DNA from 2 places in the Mesorhizobium sp. B2-8-9 genome. Region 1 is predicted to be linked to the other one. Evidence: predicted binding sites of a transcription regulator. Region 1 holds the regulator's gene; the other holds the start of a gene.
What was found. Region 1 encodes LexA, which represses DNA repair genes until DNA is damaged. Its sites were predicted from a motif close to TGTTCNNNNTGTGTTCNG; they were not measured.
Positions count from the first base shown of each region.

Region 2: FJ423_RS05115 (UvrD-helicase domain-containing protein) is a predicted target of LexA. The motif match lies at 7,560-7,577, and genes of this name have one in related genera.

Region 1 is NZ_VFTQ01000006.1:149,902-161,017, reverse strand. Features, by position in the region: gene moaC (cyclic pyranopterin monophosphate synthase MoaC) at 1-341, shown strand, start outside; gene glp (gephyrin-like molybdotransferase Glp) at 341-1,546, shown strand; gene FJ423_RS10135 (alpha/beta hydrolase) at 1,594-2,424, opposite strand; gene kynU (kynureninase) at 2,472-3,719, opposite strand; gene lexA (transcriptional repressor LexA) at 4,152-4,886, shown strand; gene FJ423_RS10120 (ComEC/Rec2 family competence protein) at 4,924-7,389, opposite strand; gene gltX (glutamate--tRNA ligase) at 7,492-8,916, shown strand; gene gltA (citrate synthase) at 9,095-10,423, shown strand; gene lpxB (lipid-A-disaccharide synthase) at 10,498-11,116, opposite strand, start outside.
Region 2 is NZ_VFTQ01000003.1:154,558-165,673, forward strand. Features, by position in the region: gene FJ423_RS05090 (Gfo/Idh/MocA family oxidoreductase) at 1-932, shown strand, start outside; gene FJ423_RS05095 (sugar phosphate isomerase/epimerase) at 929-1,837, shown strand; gene FJ423_RS05100 (substrate-binding domain-containing protein) at 1,940-2,947, shown strand; gene FJ423_RS05105 (ATP-binding cassette domain-containing protein) at 3,024-3,815, shown strand; gene FJ423_RS05110 (ABC transporter permease) at 3,812-4,870, shown strand; gene FJ423_RS05115 (UvrD-helicase domain-containing protein) at 4,880-7,519, opposite strand; gene FJ423_RS05120 (glucose/quinate/shikimate family membrane-bound PQQ-dependent dehydrogenase) at 7,702-10,014, shown strand.

The sequences.
Region 1 (11,116 bases):
GCGACGCCAAGAAAGGCGACGTATTGGGGACTGCCCGTATCGCCGGCATCATGGCCGCAAAGAAGACGCACGAACTGATCCCGCTCTGCCATCCGCTGCTTCTGACCAAAGTTGGCGTCGAGATCGAGCCGGACCATTCCTTGCCAGGTCTCAAGGTCACCGCGCTCGCCCGCGTCACCGGCAAGACGGGCGTGGAGATGGAGGCGCTGACCGCCGCTTCAGTCGCCTGCCTCACCATCTACGACATGGCCAAGGCAGCGGACCGCGGGATGGTGATTTCCGGCGTCCGGCTGGTCGAGAAGACCGGCGGCAAATCAGGCGACTACAAGGCAGGTTCATAATGGCCTTGCTTCCGGTCACCGAGGCGCTCGAACGCCTGCTGGACGGCGTGACGGCTCTGCCGGGCGAGCGCGTTCCGCTGGCTGACGCGGCGGGCCGCGTGCTGGCCGAGCCGGTGGTCGCGCTGCGCACGCAGCCACCTTTCGATGCCTCCGCGATGGACGGCTATGCCGCGCGCTTCTGCGATGTCGCCTCGGCGCCGGCGCTACTCGAGGTCATCGGCATGGCGCCTGCCGGGCGCGGTTTCTCCGGAACCGTCGGGGAAGGCCAGGCCGTGCGCATCTTCACCGGGGCGCCGTTGCCGGAGGGCGCCGACACGGTCGTCATCCAGGAAAACGTCCGCGACCTCGGCAATGGCAGGATCGAGCTGACCGAGCCGACCGCGGAAGGACGTAATGTGCGCCGCCGCGGGCTCGACTTCGGCCAGGGCGACGTGCTGCTCGAAAAGGGCCGCGTGCTCGATGCAGCGGCCCTTTCGCTGGCGGCCTCGGCCAACCACCCAGCCCTGAACGTCGTGCGCCGGCCGCTGGTCGCGATCATCGCCACCGGCGACGAATTGCTGCCGCCTGGCAGCGCGCTCGGCCCTGACCAGATCATTTCGTCGAATGCCTACGGCGTTGCCGCCGCCGCCCAGTCGGTCGGCGCGCTCGCGCTCGATCTCGGCATCGCCGCCGACCGCCAGGAGGCGATTGCCGCGCTGGTCCGGAAAGCGGTCGAGGCGGACGCCGATGTCGTCGTCACGCTCGGCGGCGCCTCGGTCGGCGACCACGACCTCGTCCATAACGTGCTGACCGGCGAAGGCATGCAGCTCGATTTCTGGAAAATCGCCATGCGCCCCGGCAAACCGCTGATGTTTGGCCGGCTTGGCAATATCCGCTGCATCGGCCTGCCCGGCAATCCGGTGGCAAGCATTGTCTGCTCGCAACTCTTCCTGAAGCCGCTGCTTGCGCGGCTCGGCGGCCGCGATCATCGGCAGGACGTGCGAACGGCTCGGCTTGGCACTGCGATCCGGGCCAACGATCTCAGGCAGGATTACGTGCGCGCGGTCGTGCGCGAGGACGCCGGCACCTTCGTCGCGACGCCTTTCGGAATCCAGGACTCCTCGATGCTGCGGATGCTCGCCGACGCCAACGGCCTGATCGTGCGCGAGCCCTTTGCGCCGGCGGCGGAAGCCGGCGCCGAATGCAGCGTGCTCATGCTGCGCTAGGCTTCGACGAAGTCGATCCTGATACGTCGACGAAGTCGATCGTAACCTTATTCGTCCACCAACGTACGGGTCAGGGGATGATCCCGGTCGGCGAGGCCATCGACAACGTTGAAATGATGCCGGTCCGGCTCGACCACTGAACGGGTGGAGGCGCCGAGCCCGGTCCAGATGTTGGCGAGCAACGCGCTCTGACGCAGGAATTCCGAACGCTCGCCGCCGCCGGCCCAGCAGGTGATGCAGGCTCCCTGTCGAGGCCGCAACAATGCCGGGCTTTCGCTCCGCGCTTCCGGCTCGTCGATGTTCAGGGTCTCGTTCAGCGCTGTGAACATCAGCGGCCGAAGGTCGTGCAGGCCTGAAATCGAAACCACTTGGCGTATGCGCCGCGCCACATCGGATGATAGCGGTGAGGCCGTGGTCACCATCCGGCTGGCGAGATGCCCGCCGGCCGAGTGCCCGGTCAGCATCAGCGGACCATCGACCATGGCCGCCGTCTTCTCGATCGCTGCAGCGACCTCGCCGACTATGCCGCCGATCCTGGTCTGCGGGCACAGCGTGTAGGAGGGCATGGCGACGGCAAAGCCGCGGCCGAGCGCGCCTCCAGCCAGATGCGACCAGGAGCTCTTGTCCGACTCCATCCAGTAGCCGCCGTGGATGAACACGACGAGCCCCCTTGGCGCCGCAGACGGGAGAAACAGGTCGAAGCGATTGCGCGGCGCTTCGCCGTAGACAACATCGAGCCGCGCCCTGCCCTCTGACAGCAGCCTTTCGCGAAACGCCCGCGCCGGCCGATCCCACGCAGCCGGCCAGCGGTCGCCGCCCGCGATATTGGCGCCATTTGCATAGGCGTCATCCCAGTCGGCAATACGATGTCCCAGCAACGGTGTCTCCTCGATCAGGTCATTTGTTCGGCATCGCCGATTCAAAGTCAGGTAACGGTTGTTTTGATGGCAAAGCGCGCGTCTTGCCAGATGCCAGTGCGCAGGATTTCCTGCAGCACCTCGACCGCATTCCAGACATCGCGGTAGCCGACATAGAGCGGCGTGAAGCCGAAACGAATGGTGGATGGCGCGCGGAAATCGCCGATCACGCCGCGCTCGATCAACGCACGCATCACCTGGTAGCCATGCGGATGGGCGAACGACACCTGGCTGCCGCGCTCGGCGCCGTTGCGTGGACTCTCCAGCTCAAGACCGAAGCCGCCGCATTTGGCTTCGACAAGCCGGATGAACAGGTCCGTCAGCGCGACGCTTTTTCTCCGCACGGCCCTGATGTCGACATCGTTCCACATATCCAGCGCCCCTTTCAGCGCGCGCATCGACAGCACCGGTTGCGTTCCGCACAGGAACCGCCGGATGCCCGTGCCCGCGGCGTAGCCCTGCTCGAACGCGAAAGGCCGGGCATGGCCCCACCAGCCGCTGAGCGGCTGGCGAATGTCGCGGTGATGGCGGCTCGCGGCGTAGATGAAGGCTGGCGAGCCCGGCCCGCCATTGAGATACTTGTAGGTGCAGCCAATGGCGAAATCGGCATTAGAGCCGTCGAGATCCACCGGCAGCGCACCCGCCGTGTGGCAGAGGTCCCACGCGATCAGCGCGCCGGCTTCATGAGCCTTACGGGTGAGCGCCGCCATGTCGCGCAGCCGGCCGGATTTGTAGTTGACGTGGTTGACCAAGATGACCGCGACGCGATCGTCAACCAGTTCCTCAATCGTCGGGGCATCGGTGCCTTCGAGCCGCAGCACCGTGCCGAGCCGCGTCGATGCGACGCTTTCCGCCATGTAGAGGTCGGTCGGAAAGCTGTCGCCCTCGGCAACGATCACCGAACGCTCGGGCCGCATTGCAAGTGCCGCATGCAGGACCTTGTAGATGTTGATCGAAGTCGTGTCGCAAACGACCGTCTGGCCGGGTTTCGCGCCGATCAGCCGTCCTAGCTGGTCACCCAGCTCGATGGGCATATCGAACCAGCCGGCGGTGTTCCAGGCGCGGATGAGATCCCGCGCCCATTCCTGCCTCGCGGCAGTCTCGATCTCGCTGAAGGCGTCTACCGAAGCAGCGCCCAGCGAATTGCCGTCGAGGTATATGACGTCTTCCGGCAAGACGAAGCGATCGCGCATGGCGCGCAGCGGATCCGCGGCATCCATCGCCTCGACTTCGGCGAGATCAGGAATTCCCCTCATTGTGCTGCCGCCTCCATTTCGATCTGGCCAAGGGGGTTGTCTCACCACCGTCGGCGACAGGGCAAGAACCTTTGGTCCTACGTTAGCTGGTCCATAGACGGCGAAGACTGCGGATCGGAACTTCGCCAAGGTTGGCATTTTGGGTTCGTTTCGTTCACGGTGCCACGCGCTTACGGTAGAGCCGACGTGATCCCAACCACGGCTTCGTGATCGTGGCGGGTTGTATTTCAGCGTAAGGGGAACTCCAAAATCGAGCGAAATCAATGCCGCTGCCCCAGGAGGGGCAGCCGGCCGTCACCGGATGCGACATTGTTTCGGCAGCCTTAACAAATTCACTAAACTTTAAACGGTTGCGGAACACAACTGGAACAGATAGTGTTTGTTCTGGGTTTGTTTTTCTGATTCTGGTTTCAGAACCCGTGGGGGCCGCCGATGCTGACGCGCAAACAACATGAACTCCTGATGTTCATCCATGAACGCCTGAAGGAGAGCGGGATTCCTCCATCATTCGATGAGATGAAGGAGGCGCTCGACCTTGCCTCCAAGTCCGGCATCCACCGGCTGATCACTGCGCTGGAGGAACGTGGCTTCATTCGCCGGCTGCCGAACCGGGCGCGCGCGCTGGAAGTGCTGCGCCTACCCGACTCGATCGCGCCTGGCCTGAATGCCGCGAAGAAGTTTTCGCCGAGCATCATCCAGGGCGGCCAAGGCAATCTCAGTCGCCAGGTCAAGCCGACGACGCCATCGCGCACCCCGACGCCAAGCAATGACGACGAGGCCGCGGCGGCCGTATCCATTCCGGTGATGGGCCGCATCGCCGCCGGCGTGCCGATTGACGCCATCCAGCACCAGACGCATTCGATCTCGGTGCCGCCGGACATGATCATGGGCGGCGAGCATTACGCGTTGGAGGTCAAGGGCGACTCGATGATCGAGGCCGGCATCTTCGACGGCGACACCGTCATCATCCGCAATGCCAACACCGCAAGCCCGGGCGAGATCGTGGTGGCGCTGGTCGACGATGAGGAGGCGACGCTTAAGCGTTTCCGCCGCAAGGGTGCCTCGATCGCGCTCGAGGCCGCCAACCCGGCCTATGAGACCCGGATCTTTGGACCGGACCGGGTCAAGGTTCAGGGCAAGCTCGTGGGACTTATCCGCCGCTACTGAGCAGAACTGCCCCGGCCTTCTTCGCCCGAACGACAATCTATTGGCCCGGTGCGGCGGCTGGTTTCTCCGGCTGCTTATAGGGCGCCAGTCCCCTCGCCTCGCGCGTGTATTTCCGCTGCTCGTGCCAGGGTCGGTATGGTTCTACGACCGCGTAGCGGACGGTTGGCCGCGCGGTTGCCGATTGCGGATCGAAGAAAACGGCGGCGCTGCCGTCGCGCGCCAGCTGCCGCTTGGTGACGACGAGCACACGCGGATCGCGGCACGGGTTATAGGCCGTGGCGTCGTTGATGACGATGAGGTCGGCGAAGCCGCAGGCCGGCCGGGCGGTGTCGCGGGTCTCGGCGAGCGCGACGATCGCGCCGGAAGGATGCCGACCGATGCAGAGATCGCCGCTGCAATAGAAGGGCGAGCCGGGCGGCAGCTCGACGGGATCGGCAATGTCCAGCGTATCTTTGGCGAACCTTTCTGGCGGCACGATCTCCTCGGCTTTCAGCGCCCGTTTCCAGTTGTCGGTGGTGAACTCGTTGGAGCGTTCGCGGTTGACGGCAAGCTCGCCGCCGCCGATCGGCATCGCCACCAGATGCGCATCCTCCGAGATAAGTACGTCCGGTGTGCGGACGTGCGGAATGGCCAGCAGCGCAGCGAGCGCGAAAGGTACGGCGGCAAGCCTCAGCCAAGTGGTAGCCATGGTCGCGATGACCAGCGCGACCGTCGCCAGCAGCACCGACTGGATCGAGATCAGCCCCACGGCGTCGACCGGTGAGCGCTCGGAAATCCATGCCGAAATGGCGATCATCGCCGTCAGGCCTTTGCCCATGACAAAGAGGAAGGGACCGTCTAAGCCGAAGGGCATGGCCAGCGCGCTCAGCACGGCGAACGGCATGACGACCAATGAGACGATCGGCATGACCGCCAGATTGGCCAGCAGGCTGAGCGGCGACACCCGCTGGAAGTGCCAGATGGCAAACAACAATGTTGCGCTGCCCGCGATGAGCGACGTCACGGCGGCGCCACCCGCTCCAATCGCCAGTTTTCGCGATAAGAACCCGAGAAACGAACGCTTTGCCGGCGGCGCGGTCGTTTTGCCGGCGCGATAGTCGGCAAAGCCGGCATAGGCGCCGACCAGGGCGGCGGTGGCGGCGAAGGACATCTGGAAGCTCGGGCCGACCACTTCATGCGGCGAGACCAGGATGACGGCGATGGCAGAGATCGCCAGGTTGCGCATGGTCAGCGCCGCGCGGTCGAAAAGCACGGCGACCAGCATCACGCCAAGCATGATGAAGCTTCGCTCGGCCGCCACCACGATGCCGGAGATCACGAGATAGGCGGCGATCGACGCCAGCGCGATGCCAGCGGCATATTTCTTCACCGGCCGGCGCGACGAGAAGTCCGGAAACAGCGCGAAGGCGCCGCGCAAAAGCACCATGATCGTGCCGGCGACCAGCGCCATATGCAGGCCGGAGATCGAAATGATGTGGTAGATGCCGGTCCGCCGCATCGACTCATTGATGGCTTCCGGAATGCCAGCACGAACGCCGACGATCAGCGCCGCCGCGATCTCGCCCTCGGAACCGCCGATGCTGCTCCTGATGTGGTCGGCAATCCCCTCGCGAGCATTTTCTATGGCCGATGCCACGCGCGCGCCAAACGGCACCTCCGTTGGCGCACTCGGGGTCGGCGCGACAAGTTTCGGATCGCCCAGGAAAAAGCCGCTGGCGCCTATGCCGGCAAAATAGCTGTCGAAGGAAAAGTCGTAGCTGTCCGGCCGAACAGGACCTGTCGGCGGCAGCAGCTTGGCATAGCCGGTCAGCATCGACCCGGCCGACATGCCGGACGGGATCCTGCGCGCCGACAGCCTGATGCGGTCCGGCGCGTAGCGCAGCTTCGGACGCTCCGTGGATATCAGATCTATGGTGAGCCGGACACGGCCGTTGGCCATCGCCTCGGCGGTGACGAGGCGGCCCGTCAGCCGTGTCTGGATTTCGGAACCCAGCATCGGGGTCGCCATCCGCCAGGTCTCCACCTTGGCCGCGAGAAAGCCCAAGGCGCAGAAAAACGCCGCCATGAAGACAAGGTGCGTTCTGTGCCGGGAACGCGAGACCGCCGCGCAGACCGCCATCAGGGCGACCGCCGCGAGCGGCCTGTAGAGGTCCGGCTCGGCGCTCAGCGAGAAGTAACAGATCACGCCGGCTGCCAGGAACACCGGCACCAGCAGAAAGCCGACGCCGCGGTCGAGCTCGGTGGTGGCGGCGACCGCAACGCTTCGGCGCAGAGCAGGAAGCGAAACGCGGCCAAGCTGTCTGCGGATCCGGCCGACATTGGCTGTCGGCGATGCTGGCGGTAACGTGCCGCCGCCAGTTGGCAGAAGCCCGGCTGGCGGACGCGGCGCCTGAAGCGAAAGCGGCGTTCCCTCTTCGGGCACGGCATGAGCGAACATCAGGCGTTCGCTGACGCCTGCTGTCGTTTCCCCGCTCTCCTCCGCGCCCCGGCCACGTCCAGCCATCGGGTCTGCCCCTTGCGCCCCAGACCGCCTATGCTACATGAACGCCGGTCGCGTGGAAGTCTGCGCGAAACATGCATTTTTCAGCGCTTCCTCGAGAGTTCCATGTCCGACAAGGTCGTCACCCGTTTTGCCCCCTCGCCTACAGGCTACCTGCATATCGGCGGAGCGCGCACGGCGCTGTTCAACTGGCTCTATGCTAAGCACACCGGCGGCACGATGCTGCTGCGCATCGAGGATACCGATCGCGAGCGCTCCACCGAAGCCGCCACGGCTGCCATTCTCGACGGGCTGACCTGGCTTGGCCTCTCGTGGGATGGCGAAGCCGTCTCGCAGTTCGAGCGTGCGCCGCGTCACCGCGAGGTGGCGGAGGAGCTCGTGCGCATGGGCAAGGCCTATTACAGCTACGAGACGCCGGCGGAGCTGGAGGCGATGCGCGAGGCCGCACGTGCCAAGGGCCTGCCGCCGCGTTACAACGGCCATTGGCGCGACCGCGGCCCCTCCGAGGCGCCGGCAGGCGTCAAGGGCGCGATCCGCATCAAGGCGCCGACCGAGGGCGTGACGATCGTCAACGACCGCGTGCAGGGCGAGGTGCGCTTCCCCAACAAGGATCTCGACGACTTCATCATCCTGCGTTCCGATGGCGTCCCGACCTACATGCATGCCGTCGTCGTCGACGATCACGACATGGGCGTCACCCACATCATCCGCGGCGACGATCACCTGACCAATGCCGCGCGCCAGACGGTGATCTACAACGCCATGGGCTGGGACGTGCCGTCGATGTCGCACATCCCGCTGATCCACGGCGCCGACGGCGCCAAGCTGTCGAAGCGGCACGGCGCGCTCGGCGTCGAGGCATATCGCGCCATGGGCTACCTGCCCGAGGCTCTGCTCAACTATCTGGCCAGGCTCGGCTGGAGCCATGGCGACGACGAGGTGATGTCGATTAAGGACATGATCGCCTGGTTCGACATCGGCGACGTCAACAAGGGCGCGGCCCGCTTCGACTTCGCCAAGCTCGAGGCGCTGAACGGCGTCCATATGCGCAAGATGGACGACCGGGCGCTGTTCGACATCTTCGTCGCCACCTTGCCTTATCTCGAAGGCGGCCCGGCGCTCGCGGCAAAGCTCGATGACCGGCGCAAGGCGCAACTGCTTGCCGCCATGCCCGGCCTCAAGGAGCGGGCAAAGACGCTTGTGGAACTGGTCGACGGCGCGGCGTTCCTGTTCGTCGAGCGGCCGTTGCCGCTGGACGAGAAGGCGGCGGGCTTGCTCAACGCGGATGCGCGCGCGATTCTGCGCGGCGCGCATGGCGCATTGTCTTCTGTTCAGGGCGACTGGAACGCCGCCTCGGCCGAGGCTTCGATCCGCGACTTCGCGCAGGCCGGCGGGCACAAGCTGGGCGCCGTGGCGCAGCCCCTGAGAGCCGCGCTGACCGGCCGCACCACCTCGCCAGGCGTGTTCGATGTGCTTGCCGTGCTGGGCCGCGAGGAAAGCCTTGCGCGCATTGGAGATCAAATCGATTAGGAGCGAGCTGGCCCAAGAAGATTGGCATTGAAAGGTGTGTTTCGCAGTGCAACATTGGGCTTGGCCCAATCTGGCACGCACCTCCTAAAATGCGGTGGCGAGTTCGCGCATTCCGGTGACTTCGACGTGTCGTTTGCAGGAATTGCCTTGCCGGCATGAGGAACAAAAGGAGTTGAGAATGAGCGAAGCTGCGACAAAACCGGAACCGGGCAGCAAAAAGCGCGAGTCGGCCGCCAGGCTCGAGCTCGCCGGCAAGACGCACGAATTAAAGGTGCGAAGCGGGACGGTCGGGCCGGACGTCATCGACATCGGTTCGCTCTACAGCACCACCGGCGCCTTCACTTACGATCCCGGCTTCACCTCCACCGCGAGCTGCGAATCGGGGATCACCTTCATCGACGGCGATGCCGGCATCCTGCTGCATCGCGGCTTCCCGATCGATCAGCTCGCCGAGCACGGCGACTTCCTCGAGGTCTGCTATCTGCTGCTCTACGGCGAGTTGCCGACCAAGGCGCAGAAGGACGACTTCGATTATCGCGTGACGCGCCACACGATGGTGCATGAGCAGATGTCGCGCTTCTTCACCGGCTTCCGCCGCGACGCGCATCCGATGGCGGTGATGTGCGGCGTGGTCGGCGCGCTGTCGGCCTTCTATCACGACTCGACCGACATCTCGGACCCGTATCAGCGCATGGTCGCCTCGATGCGCCTGATCGCCAAGATGCCGACGATCGCGGCGATGGCCTATAAGTACCATATTGGCCAACCCTTCATTTACCCGAAGAACGATCTCGGCTTCGCGGCCAACTTCCTGCACATGTGCTTTGCCGTGCCATGCGAGGAATACAAGATCAATCCGGTGCTGGCGCGCGCGATGGACCGCATTTTCATCCTGCACGCCGACCACGAGCAGAACGCTTCGACCTCGACCGTGCGCCTGGCCGGCTCTTCGGGCGCCAACCCGTTCGCCTGCATCGCCGCCGGCATCGCCTGCCTGTGGGGTCCGGCGCACGGCGGCGCCAACGAAGCGGCCCTCAACATGCTGGGCGAGATCGGCCATGTCGATCACATCCCCGAGTTCATCGCCCGCGCCAAGGACAAGAACGACCCGTTCCGGCTGATGGGCTTCGGCCACCGCGTCTACAAGAACTATGATCCGCGCGCCAAGATCATGCAGAAGACCGCGCATGAGGTGCTGGGCGAGCTCGGCATCAAGGACGATCCTCTGCTTGACATCGCGATGGAGCTGGAAAAGATCGCGCTGACCGACGAGTACTTCATCGAAAAGAAGCTTTATCCGAATGTCGACTTCTATTCCGGCATCACGCTGAAGGCGCTGGGCTTCCCCACCACCATGTTCACCGTGCTGTTCGCGGTCGCCCGCACCGTCGGCTGGATCGCGCAGTGGAAGGAAATGATCGAGGATCCGCACCAGAAGATCGGCCGCCCGCGCCAGCTCTACACCGGCGCCACGGAACGCGATTACGTGCCGATTGCGAAAAGGTAATTGAGCGAATATCGAAATAGCGAGTAGCGAATAGGGGAAACGGGCGAAGCCGACACAGCCCTATTCGCTATTCGCTACTCCCTATTCACTCTCTTTATGCACCCCATCACCACCTCGGCGGCGATCTCGCCCGAGGGCCGATCGGTCGCCATGCGCCGGGCAATCTCGGCAAAGCCCGCCTTTTGCCAGGCGCGCATGCCGGTGTCGGCAAACAGGGCTTCCAGCTGCCGCGCCAGGTTCTCCGGCCGGACATACTGATCGTAGAATTCCGGCACCAGCGCGCGGTCGGATATCAAATTGGGCAGCAGCGCCGACCACGTCGTCACCAAATGCTGCAGAAGCTGGCGCGCGATCGGGTCGAGCTTGTAGCAGGAAACCATCGGAACGCCCGCGAGCGCCAGTTCCAGCGAAACCGTCCCAGACGCGATCAACGCCGCGTCGGCCTTGCCGAAGGCCTGCCATTTGCGCTCCGGCTCGGTGATGATTTCCGGCTTGTCGTCCCAGCTCGCGACCGAGGCCTTCACCAGCTCGGCGACATGCGGCACCGTCGGCAACAGCAAGCGCAGGCGGTGGCCGCGCTGGCGCAGCGCCGACATCGCCTTGCCGAAGGGCTCGATCAGCCGCACCTCGCCGCGGCGCGAGCCGGGCAGCACCAGCACCGTCTTGACGCGGTCGTCGGCGAGATCGCGCGGC
Region 2 (11,116 bases), on a different contig from region 1:
TCGATGCCGAGCGGGCCCAGGCGAGGGCGCGCGAATACGCGCTGTCCGATGCCGTCATCGGCACCAACCTCGACGCCGTCCTCGACCAGACCAAGCCCGATGCCGTGTTCGACGTCGTGGTTCCCGCCGCACGCCGCGCAGTCGCGCTTTCGGCCTTCGCGCACGACTGCCATCTGCTCACCGAGAAGCCACTGGCCGACAGCCCCGAGAATGCGCGCGCCATCGTCGAGGCAGCGCGCAAGGCGAGGCGCATCCACGCCGTCGTCCAGAACCGCCGCTATGTCGCCAATGTCAGGCGCATCAGGCGCTTCCTGGACTCCGGCGTCATCGGTAAACCGACCAGCATCCACGCCGACTTCTTCGTCGCGCCGCATTTCGGCGGTTTTCGCGAGGAGATGGCCCATGTGCTCTTGCTCGACATGGCGATCCACACGTTCGATGCCGCGCGTTACATGGTCGCCGGCGAGCCGGCCAGCGTCTATTGCCAGGAATGGGAACCCGTGAATTCCTGGTATCGGCAGGGGTCGTCGGCCAGCGCCGTCTTCGACCTCGGCGGCGGCAAGATCTTCACCTATGCCGGCTCCTGGTGCGCCGACGGTTTCCGCACGAGTTGGGAGGGAAGCTGGCGTATCGTCGCCGAGCGCGGCAGCCTCTTGTGGGATGGCCACGACGGGCTGAAGGCGGAGGTGATTGCGTCCGGCCGCGACGGGATCATCGACAAGACCCAGCCCATCGAAGTGCCGCCGCTCGATCCCGCCGACCGCGTCGACGGCCATCTCGGCATCATCCGGGATTTCATGCACGCGATCGAGACCGGCGCCGAGCCGGAGACGCGCGGCGCCGACAACATCAAAAGCCTGGCCATGGTCTTCGGCGCCATCGAGAGCGCCGAGAGCGGGCGGCGCGTGACAATCGCCAAGGAAGCACAATGACGGCAAACCCGCTTCTCGATATCAGGATCGGCACCATGGTGCGGGCCAATCTCGAAGATCCGGCCGCATACGTCAGACAGATCCTGCCGCTCGGCTTCGAGAGCATCCAGCCCTTCTTCTGGCAGACGCTGGGCGGCAAGGACCTGAAGCGCCTGGCGGGCGAGATCCGCGAGGCGATCGGCGATGCCGATGTGACCGTGTCCTCGATCGGGGTGTTCGGCAATCCGCTCGAGAATGGAGAGGTCGATCGCGGTGTGCTGGCGGCCTGGGAGACGGTGATCGATAATGCGCATCTGTTCGGCGCTTCGACGGTGAGCGGCTTCACCGGCCGCATCCGTGGCAAGAAGCTGACCGACAGCCTGCCGCGCTTCCGCGAGGTGTGGGGGCCGCTGGCCAAGCGTGCCGCCGACAAGGGCGTGCGCATCGCTTTCGAGAATTGCGCCATGGACGGCAACTGGGCGAGCGGCGATTGGAATATCGCGCATAATCCGGACGCCTGGGAGCTGATGTTCAACGAATTGCCAAACGACAATCTCGGGCTGGAATGGGAGCCCTGCCATCAGCTTGTGTACCTGATCGATCCGATTCCGCAGATCCGCAAATGGGCGCCGCGCATCTTCCATGTCCACGGCAAGGACGCGACGGTGCGCTGGGATGTCATCCGCGAGCATGGCGTGTTCGGCCGACTGCCCTTCGTACAGATGCGCACGCCGGGTTTCGGCGACAGCGACTGGACGCGGGTGATCAGCGAGTTGCGGCTGGCCGGCTACAAGGGCGCCATCGACATCGAGGGCTGGCACGATCCGGTCTATCGCGGCGACCTCGAGATCACCGGACAGGCGCGCGCGCTCGACTATCTGAAGCAATGCCGGGGAGGGAACAGCTACCTGCCCAATCCGGCTTGAGGCCAGATTCGATGTGAGGATTGGCCGGCGGGAGGAGCCGACCGAGGACGCAGATCAATTCGAAACCCTCCATCGGGAGGGATCTAAAAGGGAGGAACGTGCATGACGACCAGAAGGACTGTTCTGCGCTCGACCGTCGTGGCGGCTGCCACGGCGCTCTGCGCCTCGATCTCTGCCTTGCCGGCGCACGCGCTCGACGCGCAATGGTGCAAGGACGTACACATCCGCTTCTTCGTCGGTGGCGCCGAGGGCGACGCCTTCGGCACCATCGTCTATAATGGCGCCAAGCAGGCGGCGGCCGATCTCGGGCCGAAGGTCGACTACATCTTCTCGCAGTGGGACGTCGAGAAGATGGTGCAGCAATTGCGCGAGGCGGTCGCGGTCAAGCCGCAGGGCATCGCAATGATGGGCCATCCGGGCGATGCCGCGATCATGCCTTTGGCCGAACAGGCGCATAAGGACGGCATCAAGATGATGTACCAGAACGTGCCGGTGCCGAAGGTGGTGGCGGCGTTCGGCGGCGGCTATGTCGGCGCGCAGCAGGAGCAGCAGGGCCGCGCGCTCGGTGTCGAGGCGTTCAAGCTCGGCAAGCTCAAGGCCGGCGACAAGGCGATCATGATCGGCCCGTTCGAGAATGAAAGCCGCGGCGCACGCGAGCGCGGCACGGTGGCGGCGCTGAAGGAGGCGGGCGTCGAGGTGATCCAGCTCTCGTCGCCGCCGAGCGGCGAATGGGCGTCGGATCCCAACCTCGCCATTCCGGTGATCACCGCGGCGCTGCTCAACCACCCCGACGTCAAGGCGGTCGGCTATCCCGGCGGCCAGATGCTCGGCAATGTCGCGACCTATATGCAGGCGGCAGGCCGCAAGCCCGGCGACATCTTCAACTTCGGCTTCGACACCAGTCCGCAGATCGTCGAAGGCTTCAAGGGCGGCTGGGTGCAACTGACGGCCGACCAGCAGCCGTTCCTGCAGGGCTATCTGCCGATTCTCAGCCTCTGCCAGCAGGTGGTGCTGGGGCTGGCGCCGATGAATGTCGACACCGGCGCCGGCTTCGTCACGCCGCAGAACTACGAGATCGTCTCAGAGCTCGCCAAGCAGGCATTGCGTTGACCTCCCAAGCCGCCGGCCGGGATTATTGCCCGGCCGGCGAGATGACCGGCAGACAGACAATTCCAGCGAGGATCGCATGGGCGAACGCATCATCGAACTGCGCGACATCAAGAAATCCTATGGCCAGGTCTATGCGCTGGGCGGGGTCAACCTCAGCGTCGACCGCGGCGAGGTGGTCGGCCTTATCGGCGACAACGGCGCCGGCAAATCGACGCTGATCAAGATCCTGTCAGGCGTGGTCAAGCCGACCAGCGGCGAGATCCTGGTGCGCGACAAGCCGGTCACCGGGTGGAGCGCGGCGCGCTCGCGCGACGCCGGCATCGAGACGGTGTTCCAGGACCGCGCGCTGGCCGTGCAGCAGACCATCGTGCGCAACATCTTCATGGGTCGCGAGTTGACCAGCTTCATGGGCTGGCTGAAGGTCGACAAGGAGATCGAGGAGGCGAGCCGGCTGATGCGCGAGATCGGCTTCACCTCGAAAGTGTTCACGCCGCACTCGATCGTCGGCCAGCTTTCCGGCGGCGAACGCCAGGGCGTGGCGATCGCACGCGCCATCTACAAGCAGGCGGAACTGATCATCCTCGACGAGCCGACCACGGCCCTGTCGCTGACCGAGACCGCCAAGGTCTTCCATTTCGTGCGCCAGGTGCGGGCGAGCGGCCGCTCGATCCTGTTCATCGGGCACAACATCCACCATGTCTTCGACATCGCCGACCGCTTCGTCGTGCTCGACCGCGGCAAGGTGGCGCTCGCGGCCGACCGCAACGAGGTCAAGTCGGCAGAAGACCTCATCAACTTCATGGAAGACGTAGCACACCCCGGCGGATTGCCGGGACTGCACGAGGGCGCGGAGCAGGGAGCGCAATGAGCAAGGCCATGGAACCCGATCTGCAAACGCCTCTGGGAACGGCAAGCGGCAAGGCAGCCAAGGGACAGGCCAAGGAATGGAGCCATCCGTCCAATCACTGGCTGCGCGGCTTTGTCCTCGACAACCGCGCCTCGCTCGGCACGCTCGCCGTGTTCATAGTCATGATGGCGGTGTTCATCATCGCCAACCCCACCGTCTTCACAACCTGGTATCTCTACAGCTCCGTGCTGACGACGCTTCCCGTCGCGCTATTCGTGGTCGTGCCGCTGGTCTTCGTCGTCACCTGCGGCGAGATCGACCTGTCATTTCCGGCGACAATGGGCTTTGCCTCCTGGGTCTTCGCGCTGGTCGTGCAGGCCGGCTACGATCCGTTTATCGGCATCGCGGCGGCGCTCGTCACCGGCACGCTGCTCGGCTTCCTGGTCGGCTCGCTGGTCGTCTATGGCGGGCTGTCGTCGCTGATCGCCACGCTCGGCATGAACTTCCTGCTGCGCGGGCTGATCCAGATCATCAACGAAGGCAAGTCGACGGCGCTGACCGGCCTTGCCGACAGCTCGGCCTACAAGATCTTCTCCAGCCAGGTCTGGGGCATCCCGGTGCAGATATTCTGGGCTATCGCCTTCGTGGTGTTCTCGGCGCTGCTCTACAACCGGCATCGTTTCGGCGCGCAGGTGAAAGTGGTCGGCGACAATCCCGACAGCGCAAGACAGATGGGTATCGACGTCAAATGGGTCCGGGTGAAGGTGTTTGTCTTCGTCGGCATCGGCGCGGCGATCGCCGGCACCTTCTCGGTGATGATCAATTTCACCTGGTGGCCGACGGCAGGCGACGGCTATCTGCTGCCCGTGCTGGCTTCGGTGTTCGTCGGCGGCACGCCGACCTGGGGCGGCATCGGCACGGTGGTCGGCGGCGCCATCGGCGCGGTCACGGTGTCGTTCATCCAGACCGGCGTGGTGGCGGCGGGCCTGAGCGGCTTCTACGTGCAGTTCTTCAACGGGCTGATCATCATCCTGTCGCTGCTCGGCCATAAGTGGAACCAGGCAAGGTACAGGTGAGGAGGCCGGTCACACCGGCGCGACAAACCCGTCCAGCACGCGCTTCTGGCCGGCCTTGTCGAAATCGATGGTGAGCTTGTTGCCGTCGATGGCCGCGATGTTGCCGTTGCCGAATTTCTGGTGGAAGACGCGGTCGCCGACATTGAAGGCGGACGGCGTGTCGGCGACGGATTTGGCGACCAGCTCGCCCTCGATGGTGCGGCCCTTCACGCTGGTGCGGCCGGCGCCGTAGCCTGAATCGGTCTCGCCATAGCCGATACGCTCGACCTGGTGGCCGGAGCGCGTGCCCCAGTTGCGGTCGGTCGCCTCGGTGCGGTTCGCCTGCGCGCGCTGCCAGCCGGGCGTGGCATAGGTGTTGGAGAAGCTGCCTTGGTCCTTGGCGCCGATATTGTCGAAGCGCGAGGCGCCGTAGGGGTTCTGTCGTCCGCCGCCGCGGCCGGAAGCAAACGAGCCGCCGCCATAGGGGTTGCCGTAGCCGCCGTAGCTGTTGCCGCTGTCGGCGATATCGACATGGGTTTCCGGCAATTCGTCGACGAAGCGCGAGGGGATCGTCGATTGCCACAGGCCGTGAATCTGGCGGTTGGAGACGAACCAGATGTGCAGGTTCTTTTTCGCCCGCGTCAGGCCGACATAGGCGAGCCGGCGCTCTTCCTCGAGGCCGGAGCGTCCGCCTTCATCCAGCGCGCGCTGATGCGGGAACAGGCCTTCCTCCCAACCAGGCAGGAAGACGGTCTCGAATTCGAGGCCCTTGGCCGAATGCAGCGTCATGATCGAGACCGCATCTTGCGATTCGCCCTGCTCGGCCTCCATCACCAGCGCGACATGCTCGAGGAAGGAACGCAGCGATTCATACTCCTCCATGGAGCGGATCAGCTCCTTGAGGTTTTCCAGCCGCCCGGGCGAATCCGCCGAACGGTCGTTCTTCCACATGTCGGTGTAGCCGCTTTCCTCCAGGATGGTCTCGGCGAGTTCGGTGTGCGGGGTGCTTTCCAGCGCCTTCTGCCAGCGCTCGAAATTGGCCGCGACCTCACGCAATGCGGCGCGCGGCTTCGGCTTCAGCTCGTCGCTTTCGGCAAGCGTCGCGGCGGCTTCCAGCATCGGGATGCGCATCGCGCGCGCCGTGTCGTGGATCTGGCGGATGGTGGCTTCGCCCAACCCGCGCTTCGGCACGTTGACGATGCGCTCGAAGGCGAGGTCGTCGCCGCCATTGGCGACGACGCGGAAAAAGGCCAATGCATCGCGGATTTCCAAGCGCTCGTAGAAGCGCGGGCCGCCGATGACGCGGTAGTTCAGGCCGAGCGTGATGAAACGGTCTTCGAAGGCGCGCATCTGGAAGGAGGCGCGCACCAGGATCGCCATGTCGTTGAGATTATGCTTCTGGCGCTGATAGGCCTCGATGGCGTCGCCAATGGCGCGGGCCTCTTCCTCCGAGTCCCAGGCGGCGTGGACATGCACCTTGTCGTCCTCGGGGTCATCGCGGTCGGTGAACAGCGTCTTGCCGAAGCGGCCCTCATTGTGGGCGATGAGGTGGGAGGCGGCGCCCAATATATGCGCGGTGGAGCGATAGTTGCGTTCCAGCCGGATGATGGTGGCCCCGGGGAAATCCTTGTCGAAGCGCAGGATGTTGTCGACCTCGGCGCCGCGCCAGCCATAGATCGACTGGTCGTCGTCGCCGACGCAGCAGATGTTGACTTTGTTCTCGCTCACGGCCGCGCGCTCGCTTCGCTCGCTGGCCTCCGCGGGGGCGGCCTGGCCGGCCGACGCCCGGTCGGGCTTGCGGCCTTCGGCCGATGGGCTGCGCCCAGAATGCGGCCTCTGCGCCAACAGCCTTAGCCACATATACTGCGCGGTGTTGGTGTCCTGGTATTCGTCGACGAGGATGTATTTGAACTTGCGGTGGTAGTCCTTCAGCACGTCCGGATAGGCGCGGAAGATGCGGATCGGGTGATAGAGCAGGTCGCCGAAGTCGCAGGAATTCAGCGTCTGCAGCCGTTCCTGGTAGGCCTTGTAGAGCTGGCGGCCCTTGCCGTTGCCGAAGCTGCGCGCATCGCCTTCCGCGATTTCGTCGGGGCCAAGGCCCTTGTTCTTCCAGTTGTCGAGCATCTGGGCGAAGGTCTTGGCCGGCCAGCGCTTGTCGTCCAACCCTTCGGCCTGGATCAACTGCTTGATCAGCCGCACCACGTCGTCGGTGTCGAGAATGGTGAAGTCCGATTTCAGCCCGGCAAGCTCGGCGTGGCGCCGAAGCAGCTTCACGCCGATCGAGTGGAAGGTGCCGAGCCAAGGCATGCCCTCGACATTGCCTTCGCCGATCAGGATGCCGATGCGCTGCTTCATCTCGCGCGCGGCCTTGTTGGTGAAGGTGACGGCCAGGATCTGCGAGGGGAAGGCCCTGCCGGTGGCAAGGATGTGGGCAATGCGCGTGGTGAGCACCCGCGTCTTGCCTGTGCCCGCGCCGGCAAGCACCAGAACCGGGCCTTCGGTCGTCTCGACGGCGAGCCGCTGCTCCGGGTTCAGGCCCTTCAGATAATCGGGCGCGCTGTTCTGCCCGCTGCGGGCGGCCATGGCGCGCGCGGCTATGCCGGATGGGGCCGCAGCGGGCCGCGCATTCGGTTCATCGAAAAAAGGCATCTCTTCGGAAAAGCCCGACATCGCCCCCGAATGTAGTGATTCGGCAGCGAAAGACCAGAACTGTCTACGTTTTGTTCTAGTTTCGCGTGTCTGGCCCCAACTTGACAGCCGGAGCGGGTGAGGGAAAGCTGCCGGCAGGGCAGGGACGGCTCGCCGTCGCCTCAGAGCGGCCGCGAAGGCGCAACAGTCGAAGGAGCACCGTCTTGGCTGTCACCATCACCTCCCTCGTCCTCTTCCTCATCGGTCTCATTCTCGGCGGCGGCGGCATCTGGCTCATCGCGCTGGGCGGCAGTTGGTACTACCTGATCGCCGGCCTGATCTTCCTGATCACCGCCTGGCTGCTTTTCAGGCGCCGGTCGACTTCGCTCTGGCTCTACGCGCTGTTCGTGCTTGCCACTTTATGCTGGGCAGTGTGGGAAATCGGCTTCGACTGGTGGCAGCTCGGCCCGCGCGGCGGCGTCATCGTGCTCATCGCCTTGTGGCTTTTGACGCCGTGGGCAAGGCGGGGGCTGCGGGGGCCGGACGGACGCGCGCCGCTGATCCTGGCCGTGCTCGCCTCGCTCGCGGTCGCCGGTTATTCGATGACCGCCGATCCCATGGATATCGGCGGCACGCTGGGCACCGAAAAGGCGGCGACGGCCGCCAATCTCGGCGGCGACATCCCGGCCGGCGAGTGGCAGTTCTACGGCCGCACGCCCTTCGGCCAGCGCTATTCGCCGCTCGACCAGATCACGCCGGACAACGTCGCCAAGCTGCAGCCGGCCTGGACCTATCGCACCGGCGACGTGAAAGGCCCCGATGATATCGGCGAGACGACCTATCAGGTGACGCCGCTGAAGATCGGCGATGTGCTGTTCATTTGCACGCCGCATAATTTCGCCATCGCCATCGATGCCGCGAGCGGCAAGGAGAAGTGGCGCTACGATCCGAAGATCAAGCTCGACCCCAACCGCCAGCACCAGACCTGCCGCGGCGTGTCCTATTATGCCGATGCCAAGATCGCCGCCGGCCAGCCTTGCGCCGCGCGCATCTATCTGCCGACCTCCGACGCCCGGCTGATCGCGCTCGATGCCGCGAACGGGCAGGTGTGTCCGTCCTTCGCCGAGGCCGGCACGCTGAACCTGATGGCCAACATGCCCTATCCGAAGTCGGGCTATTACTATTCGACGTCGGCGCCACTGATCGTCGCCGGCAAGATCATCGTCGGCGGCGCTGTCAATGACAATTATTCGACCGAGGAACCGTCCGGCGTCATCCGCGCCTTCGACGCCGGCACCGGCGCGCTCCTATGGAATTGGGATTCCGGCAATCCGGACGTGACGACGCCGCTGCCCGCCGGGCAAACCTACACCCACAACTCGCCCAACATGTGGTCGACGGCGAGCGCCGACGAGAAGCTGGGACTGCTCTACGTTCCGCTCGGCAACCAGACGCCGGACCAGCTCGGCATGGGCCGCAGCGCCAATGTCGAGAAATTCTCCTCCTCGATCACCGCACTCGATCTCAACACCGGGCAATTGCGCTGGGTGCGGCAGACCGTGCATCACGATCTGTGGGACATGGACGTGCCGGCGCAGCCGTCTTTGATAGACATCACCACCGCGAACGGCGTCGTGCCGGCGCTGGTCGGGCCGACCAAGCAGGGCGATCTCTACGTGCTCGACCGGCGCACCGGCGAGCCGATCATTCCGGTGAAAGACGTGCCGGCGCCCCGCGGCGCGATCGAGGGCGATCATGCCTCGCCGACGCAGCCGGCCTCGGACCTGTCCTTCAATCCCAAGCCGCTGACCGGTGCGGATATGTGGGGCATCACCATGTTCGACCAGCTGGCGTGCCGGATCGAATTGAAGAAGCTGCGCTATGAGGGACGCTACACGCCGCCCTCGCTGCAGGGCTCGCTGATCTATCCCGGCAATTTCGGCGTCTTCAACTGGGGCGGCGTCGCGGTCGATCCGGTGCGGCAGGTGATGTTCGGCATGCCGACCTACCTCGCCTTCACCTCGAAGCTCATCCCGCGCGCGGATGTGCCGCCGCCGGGCGATACCAAGGGCAGCGAGCAGGGGCTGAACCGCAATGAAGGCGCGCCTTACGCGGTGGTGATGGGACCGTTCCTGTCGCCGCTCGGCATTCCCTGCCAGGCGCCGCCCTGGGGCTATGTCGCCGGCGTCGACCTCAAGACGGGAAACATCGCCTACAAGCACCGCAACGGCACTGTCTACGACATGACGCCGCTGCCTTTGCCGCTCAAGGTCGGCGTTCCCGGCATCGGCGGGCCGATGATCACGGCGGGCGGCGTCGCTTTCCTAGGCGCCGCGGTGGATGACTATCTGCGCGCCTACGACCTCACCACCGGCAGGCAGCTGTGGCGGGCGAGGCTGCCGGCGGGCGGCCAGTCGACGCCGATGACCTATACGGTGGCCGACGGCCGCCAGTTCGTCGTCATCGTCGCCGGCGGCCACGGCTCGGTCGGCACCAAGCCAGGCGATTACGTGATGGCCTACACGCTGCCGAAATAGGACAAGGCGAGGCCGGCCTGCTACGAAAGCAAGAAGCCGGCCAGCAGGACGGTCAGGAGAAGCGACGCGGGTACGGCGAGAAGCCAACGAGCCTCCAGGACACTGTTCCGATAGTCTTTCATTTTCTCGCTCCAACCTTTTAAGACGGCTCCAGCGCGTAACCCGCCAGCGCTGGAGCCTCTGCTTTGTGCTCAACCGCTGTAGCGGGAGCTTCCGGCAGTGGGTCAACGGAGGGTCGGTTGGTTCGTTCCTGGCGCAAGTCCCCAGTCGGGCTATCGGTTCCGACTGAAGTCGCACATCACAAGCATTGGTCCCAAGGACGAAACATATAGCCCACTATCTCATTGTGTCCCCGACTGGCGGACATGAGTCCCTTCATCGCCAGTTTATGGATGCCCGTCACCCCCAGGATGGCGGGCATCCGTAGGGGCGGGCAGGAGGTGGACGGTGTCGATTTCCAATGAGTTGCGGGACGTGAGCATCCGTTACGAGTGCCCTAGCTGCCACTCGCCGATCCATCAAAACCGGTTCATGGTTCAAGGCGGTAAGCATCTTCAGGTACGATGACTGCAAGACCAAATTGCGCCTTGGCTACTCGGCTAAGCTGGCCCTTTCCAAAGGCACTGCCAGTCGGCGTAGGTCGGGAGCTCTCGCCGACATTTTGGACAACGGTCGCGGCGGCATCGACGTTGATGACCTGATCGCACTGTCCTTTGTCACGTCGGATGAGCGTTAAGGAAAATACGAAATGGGACCGGAGGCGTCAGCGATAATGATTTTGCTTTCGTGCAGTCCGGGGTGGGCTTGTCGGCCGCTCGAAATCGCGCCTCAAATCTACTCCGCCGATGAATGCAGAGCGGCCTTGGCGGATCGTTTGGCTAAGTCCCCTGTCGGCGAAGTTATTGGCCGATGCAGGGAGGTTGACGCCACGGTTACCGATTCGCCGCCGCCTGGATATTCCGCCCTAACAGTCACCCGAGGCACAAAAACTACGAACTATCTTGTTCCCCATAAGGTGGACTAATCGATTTCGCCGGTGGGAGGCCTTCGGTCGCCAGAAAGCGGATCAGCTTTGCCGTCGAAAGGCCGAGCCGTTCAAAAC